DNA from 2 places in the Streptomyces sp. x-80 genome. Region 2 is predicted to be linked to the other one. Evidence: riboswitches for the same ligand, from Rfam matches in the RefSeq annotation. Region 2 holds a riboswitch; the other holds the start of a gene.
The links. Region 2 has a riboswitch for glycine ahead of gcvP (aminomethyl-transferring glycine dehydrogenase). Riboswitches for the same ligand answer to the same signal wherever they lie in the genome.
Positions count from the first base shown of each region.

Region 1: linked by a shared signal. The riboswitch ahead of gcvT (glycine cleavage system aminomethyltransferase GcvT) and the one ahead of gcvP (aminomethyl-transferring glycine dehydrogenase) in region 2 are both predicted to bind glycine.

Region 1 covers NZ_JAJPWM010000011.1:62,713-70,483, reverse strand. Annotated here, with positions in the region: gene ACLJWH_RS22725 (enhanced serine sensitivity protein SseB) at 1-261, opposite strand, end outside; gene ACLJWH_RS22720 (AAA family ATPase) at 402-1,100, opposite strand; glycine riboswitch at 1,320-1,415, shown strand; gene gcvT (glycine cleavage system aminomethyltransferase GcvT) at 1,568-2,695, shown strand; gene gcvH (glycine cleavage system protein GcvH) at 2,808-3,185, shown strand; gene glyA (serine hydroxymethyltransferase) at 3,259-4,518, shown strand; gene ACLJWH_RS22700 (APC family permease) at 4,715-6,427, shown strand; gene ACLJWH_RS22695 (L-serine ammonia-lyase) at 6,533-7,771, shown strand, end outside.
Region 2 covers NZ_JAJPWM010000034.1:43,411-51,181, reverse strand. Annotated here, with positions in the region: gene ACLJWH_RS39125 (DUF881 domain-containing protein) at 1-808, shown strand, start outside; gene ACLJWH_RS39120 (FHA domain-containing protein) at 927-1,787, shown strand; gene ACLJWH_RS39115 (MerR family transcriptional regulator) at 1,804-2,553, shown strand; gene ACLJWH_RS39110 (bifunctional nuclease family protein) at 2,607-3,080, shown strand; gene ACLJWH_RS39105 (MerR family transcriptional regulator) at 3,266-3,871, shown strand; gene ACLJWH_RS39100 (DNA polymerase IV) at 3,940-5,394, shown strand; gene ACLJWH_RS39095 (PRC-barrel domain-containing protein) at 5,298-5,687, opposite strand; glycine riboswitch at 5,802-5,900, shown strand; gene gcvP (aminomethyl-transferring glycine dehydrogenase) at 6,090-7,771, shown strand, end outside.

The DNA of each region.
Region 1 (7,771 bases), on a different contig from region 2:
CCGGAACTCCTGCTCGGAGCTGAAGACCGGGACGTACGCCACGCCGTCGATCCCGAGGGTCGGCAGATCGAGGCCGGCGGCCCCGGGGCCCGCGCTGTCCGGACCGCCGCCATGGGGCAGCGGCACCCACACCCGGCTGCGGCCCAGCACCTCGACGATCCGGCCGCCCGCGCCCGGGTGCCCGAGCGATGCCGAGAGCACCTCTTCGAGCTCGTTCGCGGGCCACGCCAGTTGCGGTATCCCCTGCTCCTGAAAGTTCATGTCCATCCACCCGTTCCCGGCCGCGCTGTCTGGCCAACGACCCTAGCGGCTGGTGGCGGGGTGCGCCGACGACGGACGGGCGCGGACGGCCGCGCCGGGCGCGCGGTCACGGAGCCGGACACCGCGGCGCGCGGCCGCCGCTATTCGAAGGTGACCGTCTCCAGCGCGCGGGCCGCCCGCCGGTCCAGCAGCACCGCCGAGGCGAAGCCGGCCGGCAGCCGGGCCGCCTCCGCCGCGCCGAGCAGCCTGCCCACCGCCCTGCGGTGCCGGGCGAAGGCGTACCGGGAGACGCCGCGCCCCCGGGCCCGCTGGCCGGACCGCGCCGCCTCGGGCGGCACATCGAGCAGCACCAGATGCAGCCCGCGGCCGCCGCGGCCGGCCGCCCGCGCGATCCAGCGCCGCACCCACACCAGCGTCCCGCAGTCGTGCACCACCACGCTGCCGCCGGAGCGCAGCGCGCGGCGCAGCGCGAGGTAGTGGGCGGCCCGGACCAGCGGCCGGTAGAGGACGTACGGCAGCGGGCGCAGCCGGCCGCGCGCCCAGCGGGCGCGGACGTCCTGCGAGTCGATGCGGTGCACCGCCCTGCCGCGCCGGTCCAGGGGCGGTACGGCGCGGCGCATCAGGGTGCTCTTGCCGCTGCCGGGCAGACCGGAGAACACCACGAGGGCGCCCGCGGGGAAGCGCAGTCCGGCCGCGCGCCGGGCCGCGCGCAGTCCCCTCAGGTCCAGGACCCCGGCGCCGTCCGCGGGTCCGCCGGCGGCCGGGGGTGCGGGGGCGCGCCGGGCCGGGGGCAGTGGCGCGGCTCCCGCCGTGGTCGCGCAGGCGGCTTCCTGGTGCACCGTGTTCGCCCTCCCCGTCCGGTGGGGTCCGGAGCGGATCCGTCCCCTGCCGCTGAGTGTAAAGAAAAGGCAATGTCCGGTACGGCGATTCACCGATCCGCCGCCGTCCCGGGCGGGGTGGCGGCCAGGTCTCCTGCATCCGGCGATCCCGTGCAATGATGTCGGCGCCACGTGCACACGAGTGCTCATCCGTGCACGGCCAACTGCATACCGGCCGCTTGAATCCGCGCGGGAGAGTCCCCGGCCGCCACGGCGGGGCGCCGAAGGAGCAAGTCCTCCCTTGAATCTCTCAGGCCCCTATACCGCGCGGGCGAGGCAGATCTGAAAAGCGAGTCACTGCCCGGCTGAAGGGGCGGCTCCACCCAAGGTGCAAACCAGGTTCCGGTCACGGACTCCCGGTGAACCTCTCAGGTTCCGATGACAGATGGGGAGAACGTCTTGTCACCCTTGCCTGGGAGCCCGGAACCATGACTGATGCCCCCCGTCGTACCGCGCTGGACGCCACGCACCGCGCGCTCGGCGCGACCATGACCGACTTCGCGGGCTGGGACATGCCGCTGCGCTACGCCAGTGAGCGCGACGAGCATGTCGCCGTCCGCACCCGCGCCGGCCTCTTCGACCTCTCCCACATGGGCGAGATCACCGTCACCGGCCCGCAGGCCGCCGACCTGCTCGACTACGCGCTGGTGGGCAACATCGGCGGCGTCAGGCCCGGCCGCGCCCGCTACACGATGATCTGCGACGCGGCGGGCGGCATCCTCGACGACCTGATCGTCTACCGCCTCGCCGACCTGGAGTTCATGGTCGTCGCCAACGCCTCGAACGCCCAGGTGGTGCTGGACGCGCTGACCGCGCGGGCCGGCGGCTTCGACGCGGCGATCCGCGACGACCGGGACGCGTACGCGCTGCTCGCGGTGCAGGGCCCCGAGTCCCCCGGCATCCTCAAGTCGCTGACGGACGCCGATCTGGACGGCCTCAAGTACTACGCGGGTCTGCCCGGTACGGTCGCCGGGGTGGACGCGCTGATCGCCCGTACCGGATACACCGGCGAGGACGGTTTCGAGCTGTTCGTGCGGCCCGCCGACGCGGCCGCGCTGTGGGCGGCGCTGACCGTGGCGGGCAAGGACGCCGGTCTCGTCCCGTGCGGCCTGTCCTGCCGGGACACGCTGCGCCTGGAGGCGGGCATGCCGCTGTACGGGCACGAGCTGACCACCGCGACCACGCCGTTCGACGCGGGCCTCGGCCGGGTCGTGAAGTTCGAGAAGACCACCAACGGCGGTGCCTTCGTGGGCCGGGACGCGCTGGCGGCGGCCGCCGCGCGCGCCGAGGTCAGCCCGCCGCGCAAGCTCGTCGGCCTGATCGCGGAGGGCCGCCGGGTGCCGCGCGCCGGCTACGAGGTCGTCGCGGCCGACGGCACCGTCATCGGCGAGGTCACCTCCGGGGCCCCCTCCCCCACCCTCGGGAAGCCGATCGCCATCGCGTATGTCGACGCGGCGTACGCCGAACCGGGCACCGAGGGCGTCGCCGTGGACATCCGCGGCAGCCATGAGGCGTACGACGTCGTCGCGCTGCCCTTCTACAAGCGGCAGAAGTAGCGCCCGGCGCCGAACCCCCGCGCGCGTGCGCGGCGGCGCCGGCGCGCCCGACGCGTCTCACTGGGCAAGACCCCTTTCACGATCACACCACCGCGTACAGGAGAATCAAGACATGAGCAACCCCCAGCAGCTGCGCTACAGCAAGGAGCACGAGTGGCTGTCGGACGCCGCGGAGGGCGTCTCGACGGTCGGCATCACCGAGCACGCCTCCAACGCGCTCGGCGACGTCGTCTACGTGGACCTTCCCGAGGTCGGTACGACGGTCACGGCGGGCGAGACCTGCGGTGAGCTGGAGTCGACCAAGTCGGTCAGCGATCTCTACTCGCCCGTCGACGGCGAGGTCACCGAGGTCAACGAGGAGGTCGTCGGCGACCCCTCGCTGGTGAACTCCGCTCCGTTCGAGGGCGGCTGGCTGTTCAAGGTGAAGCTCACCGGCGAGCCGGACGATCTGCTCACGGCCGACGAGTACACCGCCTTCACCGCCGGCTGAGACCGCTCCGCCGGCCATCCGCCACCGCCCACGTGGAAGCGCTTCGCGCCCCCTGACCCTCCAGGAAAGACTCATGTCGCTTCTCAACAGCTCCCTCCATGAGCTCGACCCCGACGTCGCCGCCGCCGTCGACGCCGAGCTCCACCGTCAGCAGTCCACCCTCGAAATGATCGCGTCGGAGAACTTCGCTCCGGTCGCCGTCATGGAGGCCCAGGGCTCCGTCCTCACCAACAAGTACGCCGAGGGCTACCCGGGCCGCCGCTACTACGGCGGCTGCGAGCACGTCGACGTCGTCGAGCAGATCGCCATCGACCGGATCAAGGCGCTCTTCGGCGCCGAGGCCGCCAATGTCCAGCCGCACTCGGGCGCGCAGGCCAACGCGGCCGCGATGTTCGCGCTGATCAAGCCGGGCGACACCATCCTGGGCCTGAACCTCGCGCACGGCGGGCACCTCACCCACGGCATGAAGATCAACTTCTCCGGCAAGCTCTACAACGTGGTGCCCTACCACGTCGACGAGAAGTCGAACCTGGTCGACATGGACGAGGTCGAGCGGCTCGCCAAGGAGCACCGCCCGAAGCTGATCGTGGCCGGCTGGTCCGCGTACCCGCGCCAGCTGGACTTCGCCGCCTTCCGCCGGATCGCGGACGAGGTCGGCGCGTACCTGATGGTCGACATGGCGCACTTCGCCGGTCTGGTCGCGGCGGGGCTGCACCCCTCCCCCGTACCGCACGCGCATGTCGTCACGACCACCACGCACAAGACCCTCGGCGGTCCGCGCGGTGGCGTGATCCTCTCCACCCAGGAGCTCGCCAAGAAGATCAACTCGGCGGTCTTCCCGGGCCAGCAGGGCGGTCCGCTGGAGCACGTCATCGCGGCGAAGGCGGTGTCCTTCAAGGTCGCGGCGACCGAGGAGTTCAAGGAGCGCCAGCAGCGCACCCTGGACGGCGCCCGCATCCTCGCCGAGCGGCTGATGCGGTCCGATGTGACGGAGGCCGGTGTCTCCGTCCTCTCCGGCGGTACGGACGTCCACCTCGTCCTGGTCGACCTGCGCAACAGCGAGCTGGACGGCCGGCAGGCCGAGGACCGGCTCCACGAGGTCGGCATCACCGTCAACCGCAACGCCATCCCGAACGACCCGCGGCCGCCGATGGTCACCTCGGGTCTGCGGATCGGCACCCCGGCGCTGGCCACCCGTGGCTTCCAGGACGAGGACTTCCGCGAGGTGGCGGACATCATCGCCGAGGCGCTGAAGCCGGCGTACGACGCCGAGTCGCTCAAGGCCCGGGTCACCGCCCTCGCCGACAAGCACCCGCTGTACCCGTCACTGTGACACGTTTCACGAGGTGACCGCGGGAGCCCGCCGGAAAGCCGGCGGGTGCGGGACGAACGGGCCGCGGGCCCGGGGCCGTTGGTCCCGGGCTCGCGGCCCGTCTGCCTGGCTTTTTGCGATTTTTCAGCAAATAAGGTGGCAGTAGCCACTCAATGACGAGCGGCTTTTCCACGACATCAGGACGGACACGCACTCCATGGACATGAGCGCGGGCAACCGGAAGGGGCTCAGCCTCTTCGCCTTGATCATGATCGGCATCGGCTCGATCTTCGGCTCCGGCTGGCTCTTCGGCGCCGGCGCCGCTGCCCAGGTGGCAGGCCCGGCGGCCCTGGCGGCCTGGGTGATCGGCGCGGTCTTCATCGGCATGATCGCCATGTCCTACGCGGAGGTCGGCTCCGCCTATCCGATACCCGGCGGCATGGCCCGCTACGGCCATATCTCGCACGGTCCGGTGCTCGGCTTCATCACCGGCTGGGCGGTGTGGATCGCGGTCGCCTCACTGATCCCGATCGAGTCGATCGCCGCCACCCAGTACATGGCGTCCTGGAACTTCGGCTGGGCCCAGGGCCTGGTCGACCCGGCCGGCCACCAGCTGACCACCGCCGGCGTGGGCGTCGCGCTGCTCCTGACCGTCGCGCTCTGGCTGACCTGCTACTGGTCGGTACAGCTGCTGGCCCGCGCCAACACCTTCCTCACCCTGATCAAGTTCGCGATCCCGGTACTCGCCGTGATCGCCCTGATCGCGTCCGGCTTCCACACCTCCAACTTCACCTCGCAGGGCGGCTTCGCCCCGTACGGCTGGCCCGCGGTGCTCACCGCCGTCACCACCTCCGGTGTCGTCTTCGCCTTCAACGGCTTCCAGGCCGTGGTCAATCTCGGCGGCGCCGCCAAAAACCCCGGCCGGGCCATCCCGATCGCCCTGGTCGGCGCGCTCTCGCTGGGCCTGGTGATCTACCTGGCGTTGCAGACCGCCTTCCTGGGCGCCGTACCGCCCGAGCAGCTCGCCCAGGCCGGCGGCTGGCAGGGCGTGAACTTCAGCTCGCCCTTCGCCGACCTCGCCAAGCTGCTGATGCTGCACTGGGTCGTCACGATGCTCCAGTTCGGCGCGTTCATCTCGCCGGCCGGCTCCAACATCGCCAACGTCGCGTCCGCCGCGTACATGGTCAAGAACCTCTCCGAGACCGGCTTCTTCCCCAAGAAGCTGGCCGCCGTGCACCCCAAGTACGGCACCGCGCGCCCCGCGATGTGGCTCAACCTCGGCTTCTCCTTCCTTCTGCTGGTCACCGTCGGCCACAGCTGGCAGGCCCTGGCCAGCGTGATCTCGGCCGCCATGGTCATCTCGTACCTCATCGGCCCGATCGCGGTCGGCGTCTTCCGGCAGACCAAACCGGAGCTCCCGCGCCCCTTCCGGCTGCCCGCCGCCAAGATCCTCTGCCCGGTCACCTTCGCCTTCGCCGCCTGCGCCCTGTACTGGTCCAAGTGGCCCGACACCGGCAAGGTCGCGCTGCTCACGCTGGTCTCCGTACCGATCGCCGCGATCGTCCTGCGCCGCAAGGGCGAGCGGAACCTGCGCCGGCAGTTCGCCCCCGCCTGGTGGATGGTCGCCTTCCTGCTGTGGATGGCGCTGCTCTCGGCGCTCGGCAGCACCGAGTTCGGCGGCCGGGGCACCATCCCCGGCGGCCTGGACATCGCCCTCGTCGCCCTCTCGGCCCTGGCCTTCTACTTCTGGGCGGTCCGCGCCGGGGTCAAGGCCCACCAGGCGGGTCTGCCGGGCCCGGACCCGGTCATCGACGGCGCGGACGCCGCACCGGCCGCGGACGGCAGGGCCACCGCTCCGGCCGTGACCGGCGAGGCCGCGCCGGCACCCTCCGTTTCCCCCGGCGACGGCCGCCCGAAGACCTCCGTCTGACGGCCTGTGCCGTCTCCGGGTTACGCTCGACAGTCGGCGCAGAAACGTACCTTCCTGCCCCATTGCTCCACCGTCCACCACGAGCAGACAAGGGAGTCCGCCACCGTGGCCATCTCCGTGTTCGACCTCTTCTCCATCGGCATCGGGCCGTCCAGCTCGCACACCGTCGGCCCGATGCGTGCCGCCCGGATGTTCGTCGGACGCCTCAAGAAGGACGGTCTGCTCGCCCAGACGGCCTCGGTGCGCGCCGAGCTGTTCGGTTCGCTCGGCGCCACCGGCCACGGCCACGGCACCCCCAAGGCCGTCCTCCTCGGCCTGGAGGGCCACTCCCCGCGCACCGTCGACGTGACGCGCGCCGACGAGGAGGTCGAGCGGATCCGCACGACCAAGCGGCTGCGGCTGCTGGGCGCGGAGATAGGCACCGACCACGAGATCGACTTCGACGAGTCGACCGAGCTGATCCTGCACCGCCGCCGCTTCCTGCCGTACCACGCCAACGGCATGACGCTCTACGCGTACGACGCGACCGGCGCCCCGCTGCTGGAGAAGACGTACTACTCGGTGGGCGGCGGCTTCGTCGTCGACGAGGACGCGGTCGGCGAGGACCGCATCAAACTCGACGACACCGTCCTGACGCACCCCTTCCGCACCGGCGACGAGCTGCTGCGGCTCTCCCGGGAATCCGGTCTGTCCATCGCCGCGCTGATGCTGGAGAACGAGAAGGCGTGGCGCACCGAGGCGGAGATCCGCACGGGGCTGCTGGAGATCTGGCAGGTCATGCAGTCCTGCGTCGCCCGCGGCATGTCCCAGGAGGGCATCCTGCCGGGCGGTCTGAAGGTCCGCCGGCGGGCCGCGCACTCCGCCCGCCAGCTGCGCTCCGAGGGCGACCCGCTGGCGCACGCGATGGAGTGGGTCACCCTCTACGCCATGGCCGTCAACGAGGAGAACGCGGCCGGTGGCCGGGTCGTCACCGCGCCCACCAACGGCGCGGCCGGCATCATCCCGGCCGTCCTGCACTACTACATCAACTTCGTGCCCGGCGCGGACGAGGACGGTGTCGTCCGCTTCCTGCTCGCCGCGGGCGCGATCGGCATGCTCTTCAAGGAGAACGCCTCCATCTCCGGCGCCGAGGTCGGCTGCCAGGGCGAGGTCGGCTCCGCCTGCTCGATGGCCGCCGGCGGCCTGGCCGAGGTGCTCGGCGGCTCCCCCGAACAGGTCGAGAACGCCGCCGAGATCGGCATGGAACACAACCTGGGCCTGACCTGCGACCCGGTCGGCGGCCTCGTCCAGATCCCGTGCATCGAACGCAACGGCATGGCCGCAGTCAAGGCCATCACCGCCGCC
Region 2 (7,771 bases):
GCCGGTCGGCGAACCGGCGGTCGAGGCCCCGCCGTCGGGTGACCCCGCCCAGGGGGCAGCGGCGGACGACGGCACTCCGGGACGGGCGGAGACGGGGCGGCAGCGGCTGGTGGCGAGTCTGTGGCCGCCGCGGCTGACCCGGGCCCAACTGATCGTTGCGTTGCTCCTGTTCATTCTCGGCCTCGGCCTGGCGATTCAGGTACGTTCCACGAGTGACAGCAGTGCGCTGCGGGGTGCGCGCCAGGAGGACCTGGTGCGGATTCTGGACGAGCTGGACAACCGCTCGCAGCGGTTGACGGACGAACAGCGGCGCCTGGAAGGGCAGAAGACCGAGCTGGAGAACAGCTCGGACCAGGCCGAGGAGGCCCGTAAACAGACCGTGGAGAAGGAACAGCAGCTGGGCGTGCTGGCCGGGACCGTTGCGGCCCAAGGGCCCGGCATCAACCTGACCATCGACGACAGCGCGCATTCCGTCGAGGCGGACAAGCTCCTGGACACCATTCAGGAGCTGCGAGCGGCCGGCGCCGAGGCGATTCAGGTGAATGATGTACGGATCGTCGCGAACACCTACCTCTCGGATTCCGGGGGCGGGGTGGAGATCGACGGTAAGCGGGTCGGCCAGCCGTACCGTTTCAAGGTCATCGGTAAGCCGGAGGATCTGGAGCCGGCGCTGAACATCCCCGGCGGGGTGGTTCAGACACTGGAAAAGGAGCAGGCCAAGGTGTCTGTGACCCGTGAGGGGAAGATCATCGTGAATGCCTTGCGAGAGGCGAAGCGGCCTGACTACGCTCGGTCGTCGTCGCAGTGAGGCGTAAACGTATGGCGAAGGCCCAGGTAGGGCATGAGGTAGCGGGGGGTCGTCGCATCGTGCGTGTGGTGCGTGGTGGAAACTGTCTGGAGGCCACGGACGTTCACAGGATGTCCGGGTGGGCCGGTGTGTGCATCGAGGGTTCGTCCTGCCCCACGGGCGGGTCTGTTTCGTTCAAGGGGAATCGCCCGTGAAGTTGTTTGCAAAGCTGTTCGGCAAGAGCGCACGCCAGGAGGGCGGCAGCGGCTCGGCGCGGCACCGCGCCTCGCGCCAGCCCGAGGAGAGCGGTTCGAGCGAGGACCGTCCGCTCTTCCGTGACGAGGTCGGAGGTCCGTCCGGTGATCTTTCCGGGGGACGCGGCGCGGGTTCTGTTGACCCCTCCGGCTCCGGCCGCATAGGTTCCGAGGCACCATCAACCGCACGCATGGGCGGAGGATCGGCCTTGCCGGTTTGTACGAGGTGTGGGCACCGGAATCCCGAGGCGAGCCGGTTCTGCTCCAACTGTGGTGCGCCGCTGCGTCCGGGTGTCCAGGCGGAGCGCGCGTCCGAGACGACCTCGACCATCTCCATCTCGGGGCTGGAAGCCTATGACGCGGAGACGACGGGGCAGAATCTGACGCCGTCGCTCTCGCCCGAGGCGCAGGCGGCCGTCGACGCCCTCCCGCTGGGTTCGGCGCTGCTGGTCGTCCGCCGGGGTCCGAACTCCGGCAGCCGTTTCCTGCTGGACGGGGAGCTGACGACGGCGGGTCGTCATCCGCAGAGCGACATCTTCCTCGACGATGTGACGGTCTCGCGCCGCCATGTGGAGTTCCGCCGCGGTCAGGACGGTCTCTTCACGGTCGCCGACGTGGGCAGCCTCAACGGCACCTACGTCAACCGTGAGCGGATCGACTCGGTCGCGCTCGCCAACGGGGACGAGGTCCAGATCGGCAAGTACCGGCTGGTCTTCTACGCGAGCCAGCGAGGCGTCGGTATCTGACCGTCAGGGAAGGCTTATGCGCCACACACCGACAGGCGGTGCCGGTTCTGCCGGCGCCGCCTCCTCGGGCGGCAAGCCGGTGAGCATCGGTACGGTGCTCACCCAGCTGCGCGAGGAATTCCCCGAGGTCACCATCTCCAAGATCCGGTTCCTGGAGGCCGAGGGGCTTGTCGAGCCGAAGCGCACGCCCGCCGGATACCGCAAATTCACCGCGGAGGACGTCGAGCGGCTGGCGAGCGTCCTGCGGATGCAGCGGGACCACTATCTGCCGCTCAAGGTCATCCGGGAGCATCTGGACGCCCTGGAGCGCGGTGAGCAGGTGCAGCTGCCGGCTCCTGCCGCGCCCTCCCGGGATCTCGTCGAGGGTATGCACGGACCGGACGAGGAGCGGCCTACGGCGGCCCGGATCGGCCGGGCCGAGCTGCTGGTCGCCGCCGAGGTGGACGAGGCGGCACTCGCCGACTGGGAGTCGTACGGTCTCATCGTCCCCGATGCGGACGGCTCGTACGACATCGAGGCCGTCACGATCGCCCGGCTCGTCACGGATCTGGGCCGTTTCGGGCTCGAACCGCGGCATCTGCGCGCCGTGAAAGCGGCCGCGGAGCGTGAGGCCGGCCTGGTCGACCAGGTCGTGGCACCCCTTCGGCGGCACCGTAATCCGCAGACCAGGGCCCATGCCGAGGCCACCGCCAGGGAGCTGGCCACGCTGTCCGTGCGGCTCCATGCGGCACTGCTCCAGACCGCACTGCGGGTCCGCCTCCCATGAGCAAACGAGTGCCCGACTACCCAAACCGGCCGGGCACGTCCTAGGGTTGCTGTGTGAACGAGCTCGACGTCGTGGGTGTCCGGGTGGAAATGCCTTCCAGCCAACCGATCGTGCTCCTGCGGGAGGTGGGAGGCGATCGTTACTTGCCCATTTGGATCGGGCCGGGGGAGGCCACCGCCATCGCCTTCGCCCAGCAGGGCATGGTCCCTGCCAGGCCGCTGACGCACGACCTTTTCAAGGATGTGCTGGAGGCGGTGGGCCAGGAGCTGACGCAGGTCCGCATCACGGACCTGCGCGAGGGGGTGTTCTATGCCGAGCTGGTCTTCGCCAGCGGTGTGGAGGTCAGCGCGCGTCCGTCCGACGCCATAGCGCTGGCGCTGCGTACCGGAACACCGATCTTCGGTACGGACGGTGTGCTGGACGACGCGGGGATCGCGATCCCGGACGAGCAGGAGGACGAGGTGGAGAAGTTCCGTGAGTTCCTCGACCAGATCTCGCCCGAGGACTTCGGCACCAACAGCCAGTAACTCCGGCCAACGGAGCGTTTGGTTCCGGCCAACCTGGTACACCTTCCCCGTGCCGGGTCACGAGAAACCACTCGTAGGGTGATTATCACTCGGCGTGGCGAGCGCGGCGATCGTTGACGCACTCCGAGCGACTGCATACCGTCGATAGGCAGGTCCCGTCCGGGACGTGGAGGACGGAGGGCGGCGTGGCAATCACCGGCGACGGTAGGGCGGCGGAAGAGGCGTTGCCGTTCCACTCGGGTGCGGCGGCGAACCGTACACCGGCGCAGGTCGCCGCGGTGTCGGGGGATCGCGAGACGCAGACCATCGGCTACCGCGGCCCGACCGCGTGCGCGGCGGCGGGCATCACCTACCGGCAGCTCGACTACTGGGCGCGTACGGGCCTGGTGGAGCCGAGCGTCCGGCCGGCGTACGGCTCCGGAACCCAGCGGCTCTACAGCTTCCGGGACGTCGTCGTCCTGAAGATCGTCAAGCGGCTGCTGGACACCGGGGTGTCGTTGCAGAACATCCGCACCGCCGTGCAGCACCTGCGCACCCGCGAGCTCGCCGATCTGACGCGGATGACGCTCATGAGCGATGGCGCGACGGTCTACGAGTGCACCTCGCCGGACCAGGTCGTGAATCTGCTCCAGGGGGGTCAGGGCGTCTTCGGGATCGCCGTCGGCGTGGTGTGGCGGGACGTGGAGAACGCCCTGTCACAGCTGCACGGTGAGCGCGTGGACACCGGCGAGACGCTGATCGGGAAGAACCCGCACGACGAGCTGGCGCGGCGGCGCAACCGGGCGGTCTGAGCGCCTCCGAAGCGGTCCGTGGCCCGGCATCGGGCTCATTGTCAGTGGCATGCGGCAGCATCGGTGGTGTGAGACGTGCGCCGACGATCCTGCATCTGGACATGGATGCGTTCTTCGCGGCCGCCGAGCAGGCGGCCAAGCCGAGCCTGCGCGGGAAGCCCGTGGTGGTCGGCGGCGTCGGGCCGCGTGGGGTGGTCTCCACGGCGTCGTACGAGGCGCGGGTCTTCGGTGTCCGGTCGGCCATGCCGACGGCCCAGGCGCGCCGGCTGTGTCCCCACGCCGCCTACCTCAGCCCACGCTTCACCGTCTACCGCAAGGTGAGCGAGACCGTGATGGAGCTGCTGCACGCGCTGTCGCCGCTGGTGGAGCCGCTGAGCCTGGACGAGGCGTTCGTGGACCTGGAGGCGGGCGGGGTCGCGGCCGAGACCGCGGCGGTACGGGCCGTGGGGGAACAGTTGCGGCGCGATATCCGGCGCACCACGGGTCTGACGGGGTCGGTAGGGCTCGCGGGGGCCAAGATGCTGGCGAAGATCGCGTCGGAGGCGGCCAAGCCGGACGGGCTGGTGGTGATCGAGCCCGGTACCGAACGGGAGCTGCTGGGGCCGATGCCGACGCGGACGCTGCCCGGGGTGGGCCCCGCGACGGCCGAGGCGCTGCGCCGGGCCGGGATCACGACGGTCGCGGAGACGGCGGAGGCCGGCGAGGCCGAGCTGGTGCGGCTGCTGGGCAGGGCGCACGGCGCAGGGCTGTACGCGATGGCGCTGGGCCGGGACGACCGCCCGGTGGTGGCCGACCGGGATGCGAAATCCGTCTCGGTCGAGGACACCTTCGAGGTCGATCTGACCGACCGGACGCGGGTGCGGACCGAGGTGGTGCGGCTGGCCGACCGGTGTGTACAGCGGCTGCGGGCGGCCGGACGCTCCGGACGCACGGTGGTGATCAAGGTCCGTAACTACGATTTCTCGACGCTGACGCGCTCCGAGACGCTGCGCGGGCCCACCGACGACCCCGCGGTGGTGCGGGAGGCCGCCGCCCGGCTGCTGGAGACGGTGGACACCACCGGCGGGGTGCGGCTGCTGGGGGTCGGGGTGAGCGGGCTGGCCGACTTCACGCAGGAGGACCTGTTCGCCCAGCTGGCGACCGAGCGGGAGGCCGAGGAGACGGCGAAGGCGCCGCCGGTGCCGGTCGCCGGGAGCGGGGGCGAGCGAGCCGAGGAGGAGCGGCCGCGCCACTGGCATCCGGGAGCGGATGTCGTGCACGACGACTATGGCGCCGGGTGGGTGCAGGGGAGCGGGGTGGGGCGGGTGACCGTGCGTTTCGAACAGCCGTGGTCGGCGCCGGGGCGGGTGCGGACCTTCGCCGTCGAGGATCCGGAGCTGCGGCCGGGGGAGCCGCTGCCGCTGGTGGGCGGGGCGCCGTCGGAGGCTCAGTCCGGCGATCCGGCGACCCGGCCGAGGTCCTCGCCGGGGGAGGGGAAGGGGGAGTCGGAGTCGGACACCGGGGCGGAGATATCCAGCCGGTAGTGGTGGTAGAGCTGGAGCTCCTGTTCCGGCGAGAGATGCCGGCCCACGCCGAAGTCCGGGGCGTCCTTGATCAGCTTGCGGTCGTACGGGACGCGCAGACCCTCGTCGGCCAGTTCGCTCGGCTCCAGGGGGACGAACGCGTCCCGGCTGAAGAGGCCGGTGCGTACCGCCGCCCACTCCGGTTCCCCGGTGGCGTCGTCGAGGTACACCTCGTCCACGGTGCCGATCTTGGCGCCGTTCCGGTCGAATGCCTTGCGGCCGATCAGGCTCCGGGGATCGATATCGGTTTGCACGGTCCCTCCAACTGGTCGCAACTGCCGTGTGACAACTACCAAACGGCACATTTCATGCCCCGGCCACTCGAGGGATCGCCCAGATGGGGCGCTGGTAGGCTGGCGAATGGCTGTAGACCCCATGCGGGAGAGTCCTCCGTCGTCAGCGGCAGGGGGCGCCGAAGGAGCAAATCCTCCCCGGAATCTCTCAGGCACACGTACCGCATGGACGAGGTCACTCTGGAAAGCAGGGCGGGCCACGGGCGGACACCATGCCGGAACCCTTCCTCACCGACGGTGAAAGCCGGGTCGCCGCGGGCGGGCCGGTGAAGCTCTCAGGTTGAGATGACAGAGGGGGAGGCCGTCCGGGCACCAGCGCCTTGGTGCCCCTCGTAGGTCGCATTGACCAGGAGGCCCCCGCAGATGACCACCAATCGCATCTCCCTGCACGAGCTGGAGCGCGGTACCCCCTTCGAGCGCCGGCACATTGGTCCCGACCGCGAGGCGCAGGCGAAGATGCTCGCGCAGGTCGGATTCGGATCGCTGGACGAGCTCACCGACACCGCCGTACCGGACGTGATCAAGAGCGCGGAGGCGCTGGGCCTGCCGCAGGCGCGTTCCGAGGCCGAGGTCCTGGACGAGCTGCGTGGGCTCGCGGACCGCAACCAGGTCCTGTCCTCCATGATCGGACTCGGTTACTACGGCACGTTCACGCCGCCGGTGATCCTGCGCAACGTCATGGAGAACCCGTCCTGGTACACGGCGTACACGCCCTACCAGCCGGAGATCTCGCAGGGCCGCCTGGAGGCGCTGCTGAACTTCCAGACCATGGTCGCCGACCTGACCGGACTGCCCACCTCCGGCGCCTCCCTGCTCGACGAGGGCACCGCGGCGGCCGAGGCGATGGCGCTCGCCTGCCGCGTCGGCAAGGTCAAGCAGGGCGTCTTCCTGGTCGACGCGGACTGTCTGCCGCAGACCGTCGCGGTGCTCCGGACCCGCGCCGAGCCGACCGGCGTCGAGGTCGTCGTCACCGATCTGACGGACGGCATTCCCGCCGAGATCGCCGAGCGCGGGGTCTTCGGCGTGCTGCTCCAGTACCCCGGTGCCTCCGGATCGGTGCGCGACCCGCGCGCCGTCATCGCACAGGCCCATGAGCTGGGCGCGGTGGTCACCGTCGCCGCCGACCTGCTGGCGCTGACACTGCTGACCTCGCCCGGGGAGCTCGGCGCGGACATCGCCGTCGGAACCACCCAGCGCTTCGGCGTCCCGATGGGCTTCGGCGGACCGCACGCCGGGTTCATGGCCGTCCGCGAGTCGTTCGCCCGCAGCCTGCCGGGCCGCCTGGTGGGGGTCTCTGTCGACGCCGACGGCAACAGGGCGTACCGCCTGGCCCTCCAGACCCGGGAGCAGCACATCCGCCGGGAGAAGGCCACCAGCAACATCTGCACCGCGCAGGTGCTGCTCGCCGTCATGGCGGGCATGTACGCCGTCTATCACGGCCCCGACGGTCTCGCGGCCATCGCGCGGCGCACCCACCGCTACGCCACCGTCCTCGCCGAGGGACTGCGGGCCGGCGGTGTGGAGATCGTGCACGGTGCGTACTTCGACACGCTCACCGCACGGGTGCCGGGCCGGGCCGCCCAGGTCGTCGCCGCCGCCCGCGAGGCCGGCATCAACCTCCGGCAGGTCGACGCCGACCTGGTCGGCATCGCCTGCGACGAGACGACCGGACGGGCGCAGCTGGCCGGCGTCTGGCGCGCCTTCGGCGTCGAGGGCGATGTCGAGCAGCTGGACGGGGCCGCCGGCGAGGTGCTGCCGCAGGCGCTGCTGCGCACCGACGACTACCTCACGCACCCGGTCTTCCACCAGCACCGCTCGGAGACCGCGATGCTGCGCTATCTGCGCCGGCTCGCCGACCGGGACTACGCGCTGGACCGCGGCATGATCCCGCTCGGTTCCTGCACGATGAAGCTGAACGCCACCACGGAGATGGAGCCGGTCACCTGGCCAGAGTTCGGGCAGCTGCACCCGTTCGCGCCGGCCGGCCAGGCGCAGGGCTACCTGACGCTGATTCAGGAGCTGGAGGAGCGGCTGGCCACGGTCAC